3 linked regions of the Posidoniimonas polymericola genome follow. The protein of the gene in region 3 interacts with the protein of the main gene of each other region in a pairwise test. Links are inferred from orthologs where the notes say so. Each region holds a gene or a part of one and is shown on either strand. Other genes may lie near its edges.

Region 1 (3,094 bases), on a different replicon or contig from region 3:
GCAAAAAAGTTTCTGTCAGGAGCCACGATGGCTGAGCCGAGTAAAGCAGTTGTAACTTCCGACTTCTCAGGGAAGGTCGCGTTAGTGACCGGGGCCTCGAGGGGCATCGGCCGCGCGATCGCCACCCGGCTGGGTCGGGCCGGCGCGACGGTGGCCTGCGTCGCCCGCAACACCGAGAAGCTGGAGGAGGTCGCCCAGGAGATCCGCGATGCCGGCGGTCAGGCGAGCGTCCACCAGTGCGACGTTTGCGACGCCGAGCAGATCCAGGCGACCGTCGACCAGATCCACGGTCAGTGGGACGCGATCGACATCCTGGTAAACAACGCCGGCATTACCCGCGACACGCTGCTGCTGAGGATGTCCGACGACGACTGGCACGACGTTATCTCGTCGAACCTCAGCTCGGTCTTCCTGTTCACCCGCGCGGTCGCCCAGGTGATGGTGCGGGCCAAGAGCGGCCGGATCATCAACATCTCTAGCATCTCGGGACTGATGGGCAACCCGGGCCAGGCCAACTACTCGGCCTCGAAGGCGGGCGTGATCGGCTTCACCCAGACGGTCGCGAAGGAGCTCGGCAGCAAGCGGCGGCCGATCACGGTCAACGCGATCTGCCCCGGTTTCATCCGCTCTGACATGACCGACATCCTCGCCGAGGCCGGCGGCGACGCCTTCCACGACGTCGTCAAGCAGCGGATCCCGCTGCAGCGGCTGGGCGAGCCGGACGAGGTGGCCGACGCGGCCCTGTTCCTGGCGAGCGACTCCGCGGCCTACATTACCGGCCAGGTGCTCACCATCGACGGGGGCATGACCGGCTGATCGCCGCGGCTCTCAGGCTTAGCGGGTCGACCTAGACAGCCCCAACCCAAACAGCTATATCTTGACCTCGCTTGTGGAGCCCCTCTATTTTGAGGGGTCATTCGCCCTCCCAGGGGCCCGCAGGCAATTTACTCTACTAACCAATTCCGGACGTCATCCGGGGGCCGTCAAGCGGCCCCTGGTAGTGGTCGGCAGGGCTTCCCGCTGGGCCTTCCGCTGGGTCCTCCCAGTCGCCACGCCCGACGCCCGGATCGATAGCGTCCTGTTAGCGGATTCAAGGAGAACAGTAGTGGCCTCGGTATTGGAACGCGTCACGGACATCGTGGCAGAGCAGCTTGGCGTCGACAAAGAAAAGATCTCAGCAGAGACGTCGTTCGTCAACGATCTCGGCGCCGACTCGCTCGACACGGTTGAGCTGGTCATGGAGCTGGAAGAAGAATTCGATATCAACATCCCCGACGACGCGGCTGAAAAGATTCAGACCGTCGGCCAGGCGGTTGAGTTTATCGAGGCAAACTCCGGAAGCTGAGTCTCCGCCCCGCGGCGTCTGACGCGTCGCGTGACGGGGGCGGCCACGCGCCCGCGTGGTCGCCTGTCAGTCCGGGCCCGGGGAAGCCGGGTGTTGCCGGCGCGTGCTTCGGCGCTGGGCCTCGCGGGCCGGCGCCCTTTTTTTTGGATCCTGAGACCTGGTTCGGGCCGGGGGCGCCCCGGCTCCTTCCTCCCACACAAGACCGCGGACGAGTGCTATGAAACGGCGAGTTGTAGTTACCGGAATGGGCGCGGTGACCGTCCTGGGGTGCAAGGTCGATGAGCTCTGGCAGAACATCCTCGCCGGCAAGAGCGGGATCCACGAGCTGAAGGCCTTCGACACGACGCGTCACAAGGTCAAGTTCGGCGGCGACATCCACGACTGGGACCCGTCGGAGTATATCTCGCCGAAGGACGCCAAACGCCTCGACCGCTTCACGCAGTTCGCCCACGTCGCGGCGGTGGAAGCCGTGAACCAGTCGGGCGTTGATTTTTCGACCATCGACCCGCGCCGCTGCGGAGTCATCATCGGTTCCGGCGTCGGCGGTCTGACCGAGATCGAGGCCCAGCAGACCCGCTTGATTTTGAAGGGGCCGGACAAGGTCTCGGCGTTCACGATCCCGAAGCTGATGGTCAACGCGGCGTCGGGACACGTCTCGATCCTTTACGGACTCAAGGGCGTGAATGTCGCGGTTGCGACCGCGTGCGCCAGCGCTACTAACGCCATGGGCGACGCCTTCCGCTCCATCCAGTACGACGACGCCGACATCGTGATTACCGGCGGCAGCGAAGCGGCCTGTACCGAAATGGGCCTGGCCGGGTTTGCCAACATGCGGGCCCTCTCCGAGCGGGGTCACGACCCGCAGGGCGCCAGCCGCCCCTTCGACGCCGAACGCGACGGCTTCGTCCTGGCCGAGGGCGCGGGGGTGCTGGTGTTCGAGGAGTACGAGCACGCCAAGGCCCGCAACGCACCGATCTTCGCAGAGATTGTCGGCTACGGCGCCAGCGCCGACGGCGGGCACATCACCCAGCCCGACCCCAATGGCTCGGGCGGCGCCTGGGCGATGACCTGCGCCCTGCGGGACGCCAAGCTCGAGCCGACCGAAGTCGACTACATCAACGCCCACGGGACCAGCACGCCACTGGGCGACAAGGCCGAGACGGTCGGCATCAAGAGCGTCTTTGGCGACCACGCCTACAAGCTGAATGTCTCGAGCACCAAGAGCGAGCTCGGGCACCTGCTCGGCGCGAGCGGTGGCGTAGAGTTGATTCTTAGCATCAAGGCCCTGAACGACGGGGTCTGCCCGCCGACAATCAACCAGCACACCCCCGACCCGGCCTGCGACCTCAACTACACGCCGAACGAACCGCAGCAGCGGGAGGTCAAGGTGGTGATGAGCAATAGCTTTGGGTTCGGCGGCCACAACGGGTCAATCGTCGCCGCCAAGGTCTGATCGACGCTGCCGATTTCTGCGGTGCGGATTAACGCGTTTTCTCGTCAGATTCTTGCTTTATCGTCAAGGTCCGCCTAGCTTTTCGGCAGGGGCAGTGGGTCCTAGGACCCGCTTAGGGAACAGCACGATAAGACACCATGATGCGTCCTCGGCCTGCGGGCCCTTCTCTTCTCGCAATTCTGACCGCCGCTGTGCTCGCGCACTTAGCGGTTGCGTGCCAGGCGGCTAATCTGCGCATCGACTACAGCCAGGATGGGTCGGGCTTCTTCAGTGCATCGACATCGCAGGGGCAGCAG
Region 2 (4,597 bases), on a different replicon or contig from region 3:
CGCGATCATCTGATCTTTGGCGGTTTGGTGCTCGACGGTCGACATGCGTGTCTCCTGAAGTGAGGCAAAGTCTCGCTTCTTCTATTCTACTACGAATCCGCGGTTCGTGACCCGACCTGCGGTGCTACTCCTCGATCACCGGGAACGGGCTCGTGCTTGGCATCCGCAGCTCGAGCGGTTGCTGGCTCGGCCGGATCCGCAGCTCCAGCGGTGGCGAGAGCCGAAGGAGGGGCAGGGGCGAGGCGCGCAGCGTCGCTGGTTCGGGTGCCAGACGGAGCTCGCGGAACGAGGCGTCGGGCGTGACCCCGTCCATCAGCATGGCCCGCTCGACCGAGTAAGGGATACCGAGCGCGGTGCGCGGCTCGGCGTTGATATCGACCTTGAGCGGCTCGAAGTGGAGGCCACCCATCGCGGGGACGGGGACTCGACCAGGAGCATCATGAATCAGTCCGGCTGTCTGCTGAGCAGAGGCTAACCGAGCTACCATCACGACGATGGGGATCGAAAGCACGCAGGTAACTATCGTCGTCCGGCTTCGCATCACAAACTCCGTGGTCTGAATTGGTCGTCTATCCAGCCCCGCCGGCTCTTCCGCAGCACTGCTTGTACTTCTTGCCGCTTCCGCAGGGGCAGGGCTCGTTGCGGCCGACCTTCTCCTCGCGGTTGCGGATCGGCTCGGGCTTTTTTTCGCCCTGGTTGCTGGCGTCGATGCCGGCTTCTTGCTGCTTGGCGATGTCGGTCGCGCTGGGGCCGGCGTCGTGGCGTTCCTGGGCGTGCTCGACCCACGTGCTCTGGACGAAGCCGGTGTCGAGGGTCTCCATCTTGAAGACCAGGTCCGTCACGTACGCGCCGAGCGAGTCCCACATCTGCTCGAACATCCGCATGCCCTCTCGCTTGTACTCGACCTTCGGGTCGACCTGGGCGTAGCCGCGGAGGCCGACGCTGGACCGCAGGTGGTCCATCGCCAGCAGGTGCTCCTTCCAGGCGCTGTCCAAGAGCTGCAGCAAGAGACCGCGCTCCATGCGGCGCATCTCGGGGCGGAAGCGGTCCTCCACGGCCTGCGACACGCGGCGGCGGGCCGCCTCCTGGTCGAGGTCGGCGAGCTCCTCGGTCGACAGCTCGGCACCGGTGTTGGTCTTGAGCCAGTTGGCCAGGTCGTCGAGCTTGCCGTTCATCCCGCTGACGGCGCCGAGCGTGTCGGCGTGGGCGTTCTGCGAGCCGGCGAACAGCGTGTCGAGCTTGCTCATCGCCTCGGTGAAGACCTCCTGGGCCTTCTTGTTGGCGTCGGCGCTGTGGGCGATCAGCAGCTTGGCGATCTCCTCGCCCTGCTTGTTCTTGATGTCGTCGAGCGACAATTCGACGTTGAACCGGCGGTTGGCCCACTCGACCAGGCCCTCGCGGTCGAGCGCGCCGCGCTGACCGCCGGCGCCGGCGCCGGCGCGGAACCGGTTGAAGGCGGCCATGATGGCGTACTCGGCCTCGCGGGAGTCGTAGGCCTCCTCGGCCTTGGCGTGCGCCAGCTCGGTGATCTGGTGGGCCTCCTTGTCGGCGACCTCCTCCTCGGTCAGCTGGATGGCGAACTTGTCCCACAGCCAGCCGCGGGCCGTGTTGACGCCGAAGTCCTTGTCGAGGAACCGGGCGGTGTCGCTCAGGTCGACCGCGGCGACCCACTTGCGGGCGTCGTCCACGAGCCGCTCGTCGAGCATGTCGCGGCCGACCTTCTTGAGGTCGCGGTCGCGGTAGTTGGTGCCGTAGCGGGTGTTGGCCCAGGTCGCGAGGGCGGACCAGTTCCACTCGTCCTCGGCGTCCTGCGGCAGGTTCTCGTCGATCGCGTCCTGGACGTTCGACTCGGCCATCCGCTCGGCCTCGTCGTGGGCGATCTTCTCGGCTTCTTCGTAGGGCGTGTTGCGGTAGTCGCGGGGGTCGAGCTCGGCCCCGAGCAGCGACCCGGCGGCGGCCGAGAAGGTCTCGACGCCGTAGGTGGGCGAGAGGATCGTGCCGAGGCGGTCGTCGATCTGCTCGCGGATCATCTCGAGCATCAGGTCGCGGCAGTTGACGCCGTCGAGGATCGCCTGGCGGTAGTTGTAGACCCGCTTCCGCTGCTCGTCCATCACCTCGTCGTACTCGAGGAGGTTCTTGCGGATCTCGAAATTGCGTTCCTCGACCTTTTTCTGGGCCCCCTCGATGCGGCGGCTGACCATCTTGCTCTCGATGGCCTCGCCCTCCTGCATGCCGAGCCGGGTGAGGATCGAGCGGACCCACTCGCCGGCGAAGATCCGCATCAGGTCGTCTTCGAGCGACAGGTAGAAGCGGCTCGAGCCGGGGTCGCCCTGGCGGCCGCAGCGGCCGCGGAGCTGCAGGTCGATGCGGCGGGCCTCGTGACGCTCGGTGCCGATCACGCACAAGCCGCCGAGTCCCTTGGCCAGCTCGCCCTCGGCCTTCATCTGGTACTGCTTCTCGTAGTGGTCGACGCGTTCTTCCCAGACCTCGTTGGGGACGTCCAGCCGCGAGGCGTAGGTGTTCTGCAGCTCGGCCCAGGCCATGGTCTCGGGGTTGCCGCCCATGACGATGTCGGTGCCGCGGCCGGCCATGTTGGTGGCGATGGTCACCGCGCCCAGGCGGCCCGCCTGCGCGACGATCTCGGCCTCGCGTTTGTGCTGCTTGGCGTTGAGCACCTCGTGCTTGACGCCGCGGCCGTTGAGCAGGGCTCCGAGGGCCTCGCTCTTCTCGATCGACACCGTGCCGACCAGGATCGGGCGGCCCGGCTTCTGGATGTGCTTGACCTTGTTCATCGGGATCACCTCCCGACGCTTCGTGGCGTCGGACAGCTCGACCTCGACCTCCGATTCGGTCTCACGCACCAGCTTGCCGATGTGCCAGTCGCCGCCGGTGGTCTCGACCGTGGTGAACTTGTTGAGCCGCTCGATCTCGTCGGCGATCGCGACGTACTTCTCGCGCTCGCTGCGGTAGATGACGTCGGGGCTCTCGATCCGCTGCATCGGCCGGTTGGTGGGGACGCCGATGACGTCGAGCTTGTAGATCTTCCAGAACTCACCCGCCTCGGTGAGCGCGGTGCCGGTCATGCCGCCGAGCTTGTCGTAGAGCTTGAAGAAGTTCTGCAGCGTGACCGTGGCGAGGGTCTGGTTCTCCTGCTTGATCTGCACGCCCTCCTTGGCCTCGACCGCCTGGTGCAGGCCGTCGGACCACTGGCGGCCCTCCATCAGACGACCGGTAAACTCGTCGACGATGACGATCTTGCCGTCGTTGATGACGTAGTTGACGTCGCGCTTGTAGAGGAAGTGGGCCTTGAGCGAGTTGTCGATCAGGTGCGGCCACTGCATGTTGCCGGCCGTGTAGAAGCTCTCCACGCCGGCCAGCTTCTCCGCCTCGCGGACGCCCTCGTCAGTCAGGCTGACGTTGTGCTCCTTCTCCTTGACCTCGAAGTGCACTTCCTTCTTGAGCCCGCGGGCGACCTTGTCGGCCCGCTGGTACTTGGTGATGTCGTCCTCGGCCGGGCCGGAGATGATCAGCGGCGTGCGGGCCTCGTCGATCAGGATGTTGTCGACCTCGTCGATGATGGCGAAGGTCAGCGGGCCCTGGCTCTGCTGCATGTGCTTGGGGAAGCGGTCGTCCCCCTTGGCGGCCATGCGCATGTTGTCGCGGAGGTAGTCGAAGCCGAACTCGTTGTTGGTGCCGTAGGTGATGTCGCAGTCGTAGGCGTGCTGGCGTTCGGCGGCGTCCATGCCGGAGTAGATCGCGCCGACCGTCAGGCCGAGGTTGGTGAACAGCGGGCCCATCCACTCCATGTCGCGGCGGGCGAGGTAGTCGTTGACCGTGATCACGTGCACGCTGCCGCCCAGCGCATTGAGGTACGCGGCGAGCGTCGCGACCAGCGTCTTGCCTTCGCCGGTCACCATCTCGGCGATGGAGCCGTCGTGAAGGATCATGCCGCCGAGCAGCTGCACGTCGTAGTGCCGCATGCTGCGGAACCGCTTGCCCGCCTCGCGGCAGACGGCGAACGCCTCGACGAGGATGTCGTCGAGGGTCTCGCCCTTGGCCAGACGCTGGCGGAAGAGCGTGGTCTGCTCGCGCAGCTCGTCGTGGCTCATCGCCTCGTACTTGGGCTCCAGCGCATTGATCGCGTCGACCCTGGGCTGCAGCCGCTTTAGGTAGCGGGCGTTGGCCGAGCCGAAGATGCTGGTGATCAGCCGCTCGAAGCGGCCGAGAATGGCGTTGACAATCCCCGAGAGGACTTCCCAAACGCGTTCCAAAATATCCATGATTTCGCAGGGTAAGCAGTGCCGCCACGGCTAGGCGAATCGACGGGGCGCCTTGGGCGGTAGGGTGTTCTCGTTGGCTGGACGACGCCCCAACCGAGCCCTGAGCGGGCCTAGTCCGGTGGCGCAGTTCTGCTAGGTCCCCCGGGTCCGGGGGGCGCGAAAGCGCGCAACTCCTAGCAGCGCAGAAGTTTATTGCGATTCTAAGAGGGGGTCAAGATGAACGCTCTGGAGGGCTTTTGCCGGGCGTCCGGCCGCCGCTAGCGGGTATTCGCCCCCCGCGGCAAGCAATTGGGGCGCTGCGCCCGCCCGGGACCTAG
Region 3 (7,527 bases):
TGACCACGACCACGATCATGGGCACGACGACCATGACGAGGATGAGGAGGAGGAAGACGAGCCCGTCTCGTGGGTCTACTCACTCGCCCCCTACACCGAGAAGACCGACAGCATCCGCATCTGCCCCGACGACCTCCGGCCCGAGACCCTGCTCGACCGGCAGAGCGTCTCGAGCTACGCGTTCAATGCCTACCTCGTGATCAAGACCGACCCCCGGCCGTCCTACGACGTGTCGGTCCGCAACCTGTTCGACCTGCCCCAGAGCCACAACACGATGATGCTGTTCGAGGCGCCCCCGGCCGAGCACCACGAGCACGACGGCGAAGAAGAAGAGGAGCACTCCTTCTTCGACCACGTCGACTCGCACGAGTGGTTCGTCGAGGAGGAAGGCCACGAGGACCACGACCACGACGACGAGGCCTCGGTGTTCGAGCGGATCCGCCACGACATCGCGATCGAACGGCACCAGGGGCAGTGCGCCAACTACCTGTTTGCCGACGGGCACGTGCACGCGGTTCCTGCGTCGCAGATCTCGGAGTGGGCCGCCGAGGGGTTCAACTTCGCCGAGCCGGCGCAGCCCTAGCCGAGTCCGCGACGCGGCCGGCTAGCCGACCCGGTCGATCGCTTCGGCGAGCAGTTCGGGCAGGTTCCGCAGGTCGCGCATGTCGTCGGCAACGCGGGGGTGCACAAACAGCCGCACCCGTTTGACGTAGTCGTCGAACTGCTCGCGGGCCAGGGTCCGCACGACCGGCGACACGTCGCCCAGCCGGCGGTAGGCGCGCTGCTTGGCGAAGTAGACGTCGATGTTGAACTCGACCTCCAGCCCAACCGGCGGGGCGTCGAACAGCACCTCGTGCGGGGCGACCACGCGTGACATCGCGGTGCTCGCGACCGACGCGAACTGCTCGGCGACCGCCGAGAGCCACGGGAACGGCTTGCGGGCGAGCCTAGCGTACAGGTGCGGCTCCTCGAACAGGCTGTACTGGGCGAGCCGCTTGTAGAGCCGCCGGCTAGGGCCGAACAGCCCGTCGAGCAGTTCGGCGGCGGGTCCGTCGCCGGCGGCGGCGCACATCGCGTCGATCATCGGCAGCTCGGTCATCCGGAACAGCGAGTCCATGTCGAGCGATCCGCTCAGCAGGTAGAACGCCCGCTGCAGCATGGCGGTCGCCGCGCGGACGGCGTGGTGCCAGTAGACCTCGCTGAACATGACGTAGCGGGCGAAGACCATCATCTCCGCGGCGGTCTTGCCCTTGTCGGTGATGGCCATGCCGTCGCCGGCCTCGTTCAGGCAGAGGCTCTGGATCAGGCGGCCGCGGTCGAAGTTCTGGCCGTAGGGGACGCCGGCGTGCAGGCTGTCGCGCATCAGGTAGTCGACCTTGTCGACGTCCAGCGGCCCGGAGAGCATCGACTTGAGGATCTTGCTCTTGCGGTCGGTTGGCTTGCCCGAGAGCAGCGTCACGACGTCCCGCGGGTTGACGCCCCAGTCGTCGCGCAGGCAATCGGCGACCTCGCCCTCGAGCAGGAAGCTGTTGGCGAACAGCTCGTGGTCCGGGGTCTGCGGCAGGCGGATGTCTTCGATCGGGTGGCAGAACGGCCAGTGCCCCAAGTCGTGCAGCAACGCCGAGACCAGGAACAGCTCGGCGTCCTGCACGCTTACCACGGCGGTGAAGCGGTCGTCGCAGGCCAGCCGGGTGAGGTAGTCGAGCGCCGAGCGGAACACGCCCAGCGAGTGCTCGTGGCGGGTGTGGTTGGCCGCCGGGTAGACGTGGGCCACCAGGCCGAGCTGGCTGATTCGCGAGAGCCGGCGGAACTCGGGCGTGTCAATCAACTGCCGGACGCGGGGCGTGAGCGGCACGTCGGTGTGCGGCGGGATCCGCACCAGGCTGGCTCCGCCGCGGAGGCTCGCGAGTTCGGGGATGTCGAGCAGCTTAGACACGGGGCCCGTGGTTTCAGAGGAAGCGTGTGCGGGCCGACGGCTACGCCCCGAGCCCGGGGAGGGCCGGCAGGTCCATCACCAGCCGGAGGACAATCGTGACGACAAAGTAGAACGCCGCCAGCAGGGTCGCGCTGATCGGCTCTAGGTCGAACGCCACAAAGGCGGCCAGCCCGCCAATCCCCAGCGCAAACCCGGCCGCGAAGAACGTGTAGACCATGTCGAGATCTCGGATGGGCCAGTCGCCGCCGCCGAAGTAGTAGCCGACATAGCAGTAGACGCCCCACCCCAGAGCGAACGCCAGCCCGCAGCCGGCCGCCCGCAGCCAGGCCTCGCCACCGCTGTACGGCTGCAGCTCGCTGTCGCGGAGGATCGGGTAGCCGGCCCAGGCGAGCAGCGGGCCGAGCAGCACGGCCCCGCCCGCGAGCACCCACTCGTCCGGCGACTGACCGCGGAGCAGGAACGCGCCGAGCAGCATCAGCAGCACCACGCCGCCGACGGCCGACGCCATGATCGGGTTGAACTTGGCGTCCTTGTACTTGGCGGTCTTGAGGACCGAACGCCCCTTGGCGTCCTTGGGGCCGCTGGTCTCGTCCGGGGCGTGGATGACCACCTGGTCTTCCAGCTTCGGGATCTCCATGACCGTCTTGCACTGCGGGCACGGCCCCTTCTGACCAGAGAACTTGTCGCTGACCTTGAATCGCTTGTGGCAGCCCGGGCAGGTGACGTCTATCGGCATGGGATCAGCAGCAACCGCCGTCGGAGCGGTTCATCGAGTAGGTGGCGGCGAGACACGTTGACTCGCCGGCGAGGAAGGACACGCGCCGCGTCGGCGCCTAGTTATCATAGTCCTTCAGCTCGTCCTCGTGGATCAAATGGAACCCCTTCGACTCGAGGGTCTCGAGGGTGTGTTCGATGTTGTCCACCATCAGCGCGACCGCGGGCCGCCCGGTGGGACGCACGATCAGCGGGTAGACCTGCGAGATATTAATCTCCGCGGCCAGCAGCGCCGTGCAGACCTGCAGCATCGGCTGGGGCGAGTCGGGCAACTCGACCCCCACGAGGTCCGACTCGACAATCGCCAGACCGGCCCGTTCGAGGATCTCCCGCCCGATTTCGGGATCGCTGAGCAGGAAGCGGACCAGGGCGCACTCGGTCGAGTCGGAGATGGTCAACGCGACAATCCGCACGTTGCTCCCCTCGAACCGCCTGACAACCTCCATCAGCTGCCCCACGCGGTTCTCGAGGAAGACCGTGAACTGGCGGATAGTTGGGTAGTCCCGACCACGAGCGGTCATGAAGTCGGAACCGAGTCCTTCGCCCGTGCTCATAACGGTTGCCCTGTTGGATCCTAAGAAGCTAAAACGGGGTGACGCGGTGGGCCGGCCCGTTTCGCCATGCCCTGCAAAACGGCCGCAAGTGTAAGCAATGAAAGGCCTTGTTGCAACTCGGCCGCCGCCCCACGCCCCCTCCCCGACCCCACTTGGCTGGATGTCCCGCGAGTTTCAATTCGACCTGACGGTCCGCTACTACGAGGTCGACGCCCAGGGCGTCGTGCACCACGCGAACTACCTCAAGTACCTCGAGATCGCCCGGATCGAGCAGTTCAGGTCGGCCGGATACGACTACGCCGAGTTCGAACGCAGCGGCCTGATGCTGGTGGTGAACAAGATCGCCTGCAAGTACCACCGCCCCGCCCGCTTTGGCGACACGCTCACCATCTGGCTGCGGACCGAGCGCGCCCGCGGCGCCCGCATCGATCACGTCTACGAGGTCAAGCGGGGCGGCGAGCTGCTGGCCGAGGCGACCAGCACCATCGCCTGCATCGACCGCGACGGCCGCGTGCAGCGGATCCCCGAGTACCTAGAAATCGAGTAGGCGCTGGCTAGAGGGCGCTGGCCGCTAGGTCCTGAGACTTGGCTCTGCTTCATATTCATAAACATAGCGAGGGTGCCCGGGGCGCTCCGCGCTAGCGGAAGCCCCGGACTGTTGAGCCTGCCTCACGAGTAGCTCTCGGGGGCTTCCCTGCGGGAGCGCCCCCGGCACCCGCTCTCGAATTGCTGGTAAACTCTACCCCAACAATCCAGCGCGCTCCAACTAGCGCCCCACACCCTCTACCCACCCATCAAGCATGCCCAAGAAAATCCTCGTTCTCGCCGGCGACTTTGTAGAAGATTACGAAGTGATGGTCCCGTTCCAGATGCTGCTGATGCTCGGCTACGAGGTCCACGCGGTCTGCCCGAACAAAAAGGCCGGCGAGGTAGTCGCGACCGCCATCCACGACTTCGAGGGCGACCAGACCTACACCGAGAAGCGGGGGCACAACTTTGCCCTCAACGCCGACTTCGCCGCCGCCAAGGCAGACGACTACGCGGCGTTGGTGCTGCCCGGCGGCCGCGCGCCCGAGTACCTGCGGCTCGACCCGGCGGTGATCAAGCTGATCCAGGACTTCAACGCCGCCGGCAAGCCAATCGCCGCCACCTGCCACGCCGCCCAGCTGCTCGCCGCGGCCGACGTGGTCCGCGGCAAGAAGTGCCAGGCCTACCCCGCCTGCAAACCCGACGTGCTGTTGGCCGGCGGCGAGTGGGACGAGCCCTCCGCCGGGCTCGACAGCGCGTGCGTCGATCAGAACCTGGTGACGGCGCCGGCCTGGCCCGCCAACCCGGCGTGGATCCGGGCGTTGGCGGACACGCTGGGGGCGTCGATTTCGCTCGGCTGAACGGGCGACGGTGGATAGCGATCATCAGCGGGGTCACCCCGGCGTGCGCGGGACGATGAAGCCGGCGCCGTTTGGCAGCTCTTGAATCTGACCGAGGTTATGACAAGCTCAGCTGGTTGGTCCCTTTTCTCTAGCGCAGCGGCCGATGCATCCTGAACGGCAAACGGTCTCTGCGAATTGCGCCGCGAGCCTGCCCTGAGCTGCCTCGACGCCTCCGCACGCGATCACTACGGTTGACAATCCAAATTGCCGAGGCCGGCCAGAGACTCACTACGGCTTAGCCACCGTCCTGCTCGTCCTACTGCTCGAGGGTGATCGTGACCTTGTCAATTTTCCCTGTGAAGCGGCTTGAGTGCTCGTCGTAGTCGGACGAGACAGGCGTCTCCCGGTCGACGCCCACGTTAGCGGTCTCGTCGGCAGACCAGATCGCGAATTGGGTCTTCTCGACCTTGCCCGATCCGACCTTCTTGCCATCGATCAGGAGCGTAGCCGTGCCCCCCGCGCCGAGTTTCTGCTGGCCGTCCGACGACTGGCCGGCGTAATCGAACTCGAGCTTGATTGTGGCCTGCTTCTTCGGCAGGGCCTCGTCGGATTTAATGGTGTAAGAGTCGAGGCCCAGGAAGTTGTACGTGTAGACCGGCTTGCCCTGTTGCACGTACAGACTCCAGCCGCCGAAGCGGCCGCCCTGGCTCACGATCACGCCGGCCGCGTCGCCTTCGGTGTTGTCAATCTGGGCGACTATCTCGAACGACGTGTTCTTGGTGTCGATGAAATCATTCTCCGGCAGGAAGCCGAGGCCCTCGTAGACGGTGAGCGACTTGCGGTCGCCCATCAGCGTCGGCCTGCCGGCCAGCTTCGCATTGACCCGGAGCTGGCGGCGGTCGTCGAGCGGCAACACCTTATATTTGACCGCCTCGGACAGGAACATCTCCTGGAGCTCCTTGAGCTTCTCAGGACGCTCGTCGGCGAGGTTGTTGGCCATGCTGAAGTCCTCGGTGACATGGTACAGCTCCCAGTCGTCGTTCTCGAACGTATTGCGCGGCGGCGCCCAAGGGTACATGTGCACCGTTCCAGCGAACCAGCCGTCGTAGTACAAGCCGCGGTTGCCCATGATCTCGAAGTACTGCACGAGGTGGCGGTCGGCGGCCTCGGCGTCGTCGAACGAGTAGGCCATGCTCACCCCCTCCATTGGCCGCTGGCCGACGCCGTTCACGGTCCGCGGCTGAGGGAGGCCGGCCGCTTCGAGGATGGTGGGCGCGATGTCGATCACGTGGTGCCACTGGTCGCGCAGCTCCCCCTTGGCCTTGATTCCGTTGGGCCAGTGGACGACCGTCCCCTGCCGTGTGCCGCCGTAGTTGGCCGGCACCTGCTTGGTCCACATAAACGGCGAGTCGAAGCAGACCGCCCATCCGGCCGCCATGTGTGGGTAGGTGCTGGGGCCGCCCCACTCGTCGTAGTGCTTGAGCATGTCGGGGACCGTCTCCTCGACGCCGTTGAAGTAGGTCATCTCGTTGTACATGCCGATCATCCCCCCTTCGGCGCTGGTCCCGTTGTCGCCGGCCATAAACACGATCAGCGTGTTATCCAGCTCGCCCATCTTCTCAACCGCATCGATCAGCCGACCGATTTCGGCGTCGGTCATGTCGAGGAAAGCGGCGAACACTTCCGCCTGCCGCGAGAACAGCTTCCGCTCGTCGTCGGAGAGGTCGTCCCAGTCCTTGATGTCCTTCGGCTTGTCAGCTAGCTCCGCGTCCGCCGGGATCACGCCGAGACGCTTCTGGTTCTCGAAGATCCGCTTGCGGATGACATCCCACCCCTCGTCGAAGGCGCCCTTGTGCTTGTCTATGTACGACTGGGGAACATGGTGCGGCGCGTGCGTCGCGCCGGGGGCGAAGTAAACGAAGAACGGCTTGTCAGGCGTGAGTGACTGTTGCGAGCGCACCCAGTTGATCGCTTGGGTGGTCATGTCGTTCATGAAGTGGTAGTCCGGGTCCCCCTTCGCCGGGTCGTCGACCGGCGTGACGCCGTCGTAGATAGCGGGCGACCATTGATTGGTCTCGCCCCCGAGGAACCCGTAGAACTTGTCGAACCCGGAGAGCGTCGGCCAGCGGGTGAGCGGACCCGAGGGGCTGATCTCCCAGGCCGCTACCTCGTGGCACTTGCCGAAGTGGGCCGTGCTGTAGCCGTTCAGGCGAAGCGTCTCGGGGAGCTTAGCGCAGCTCTCCGGTAGCTTGCCGGTCTGCCCAGGAAACGAAGTGGCGATCTCGGTGATCGACCCCATGTTGACGCTGTGGTGGTTACGGCCGGTCAGCAGCGCCTGCCGCGTCGGGGAGCAGAGCGCCGTAGAGTGAAACTGGTTGTACATCAGCCCGTTCTTCGCCAGGCGGTCGAACGAGGGCGTCTGGGTGACGCCGCCGAACGCGCTGGTCCCGCCGAATCCGAGGTCGTCGATCAAGATGATCATCACGTTTGGCGCGTCCTTGGGCGCCTTTACCTCGAACACCGGCGGCGCCTTGGCGTCGCGGGCGTCGAGCGTGTGGATCGGCGGCTGCCACGGCGCGGCGATAGGAAGGTCACGTCGGTTGACGGGGACTTCGTAGTCGTTTTCCTGAGCTCCCGATGGAGTCGCGATGAGAGCAGCAACGATTGTCGCTAAGCATGTTCGAATTAGAGCAAGACGAGAAAGTGATGTAGTCACGATAGAGCTCCGGCACTGTGATGTGGTCGTTCGGAAGAATATGGCCATTCGGCTTCCCATTACCGGGGGGCAATTTCTCGATAGGTCGCTTGGTTTGGCAGTTTATTGATGACTGCGCGGCGAATGAGCCCCTGATTTCCGGCTTCGCAGCACGAAACCGGCCTCCCGACGGTCGGC

The links. The genes of interacting proteins can lie anywhere in the genome.
Region 1: the proteins of Pla123a_RS21000 (region 3) and Pla123a_RS20355 interact in binary tests that used the Escherichia coli proteins (3 or more experiments, as listed by UniProt). The link is inferred for Posidoniimonas polymericola from one-to-one orthologs.
Region 2: the proteins of Pla123a_RS21000 (region 3) and Pla123a_RS09845 interact in binary tests that used the Escherichia coli proteins (3 or more experiments, as listed by UniProt). The link is inferred for Posidoniimonas polymericola from one-to-one orthologs.

Annotation. Positions count from the first base shown.
Region 1 is NZ_SJPO01000011.1:178,340-181,433, forward strand. What follows is about bases 1-2,725. They hold Pla123a_RS20355 (acyl carrier protein), read left to right. Parts: upstream 1-1,105; coding sequence 1,106-1,345; downstream 1,346-2,725. Other genes in these bases: fabG (3-oxoacyl-[acyl-carrier-protein] reductase), read left to right, coding at 28-816; fabF (beta-ketoacyl-ACP synthase II), read left to right, coding at 1,563-2,725. Outside these bases: more of fabF, read left to right, coding at 2,726-2,798; Pla123a_RS20365 (matrixin family metalloprotease), read left to right, coding at 2,990-3,094. UniProt on the Escherichia coli protein: Carrier of the growing fatty acid chain in fatty acid biosynthesis.
Region 2 is NZ_SJPO01000004.1:199,539-204,135, reverse strand. What follows is about bases 370-4,597. They hold Pla123a_RS09845 (preprotein translocase subunit SecA), read right to left. Parts: upstream 4,281-4,597; coding sequence 570-4,280; downstream 370-569. Other genes in these bases: Pla123a_RS09850 (hypothetical protein), read right to left, coding at 370-409. Also shown: Pla123a_RS09855 (hypothetical protein), read right to left, coding at 1-45; more of Pla123a_RS09850, read right to left, coding at 125-369. UniProt on the Escherichia coli protein: Required for protein export, interacts with the SecYEG preprotein conducting channel.
Region 3 is NZ_SJPO01000012.1:125,373-132,899, forward strand. What follows is about bases 2,186-5,117. They hold Pla123a_RS21000 (acyl-CoA thioesterase), read left to right. Parts: upstream 2,186-3,424; coding sequence 3,425-3,811; downstream 3,812-5,117. Other genes in these bases: Pla123a_RS20990 (hypothetical protein), read right to left, coding at 2,186-2,672; Pla123a_RS20995 (acetolactate synthase), read right to left, coding at 2,770-3,264; Pla123a_RS21005 (DJ-1/PfpI family protein), read left to right, coding at 4,065-4,652; Pla123a_RS21010 (arylsulfatase), read right to left, coding at 4,951-5,117. Outside these bases: Pla123a_RS20980 (DUF1559 family PulG-like putative transporter), read left to right, coding at 1-583; Pla123a_RS20985 (HD domain-containing protein), read right to left, coding at 605-1,936; more of Pla123a_RS20990, read right to left, coding at 1,977-2,185; more of Pla123a_RS21010, read right to left, coding at 5,118-7,350.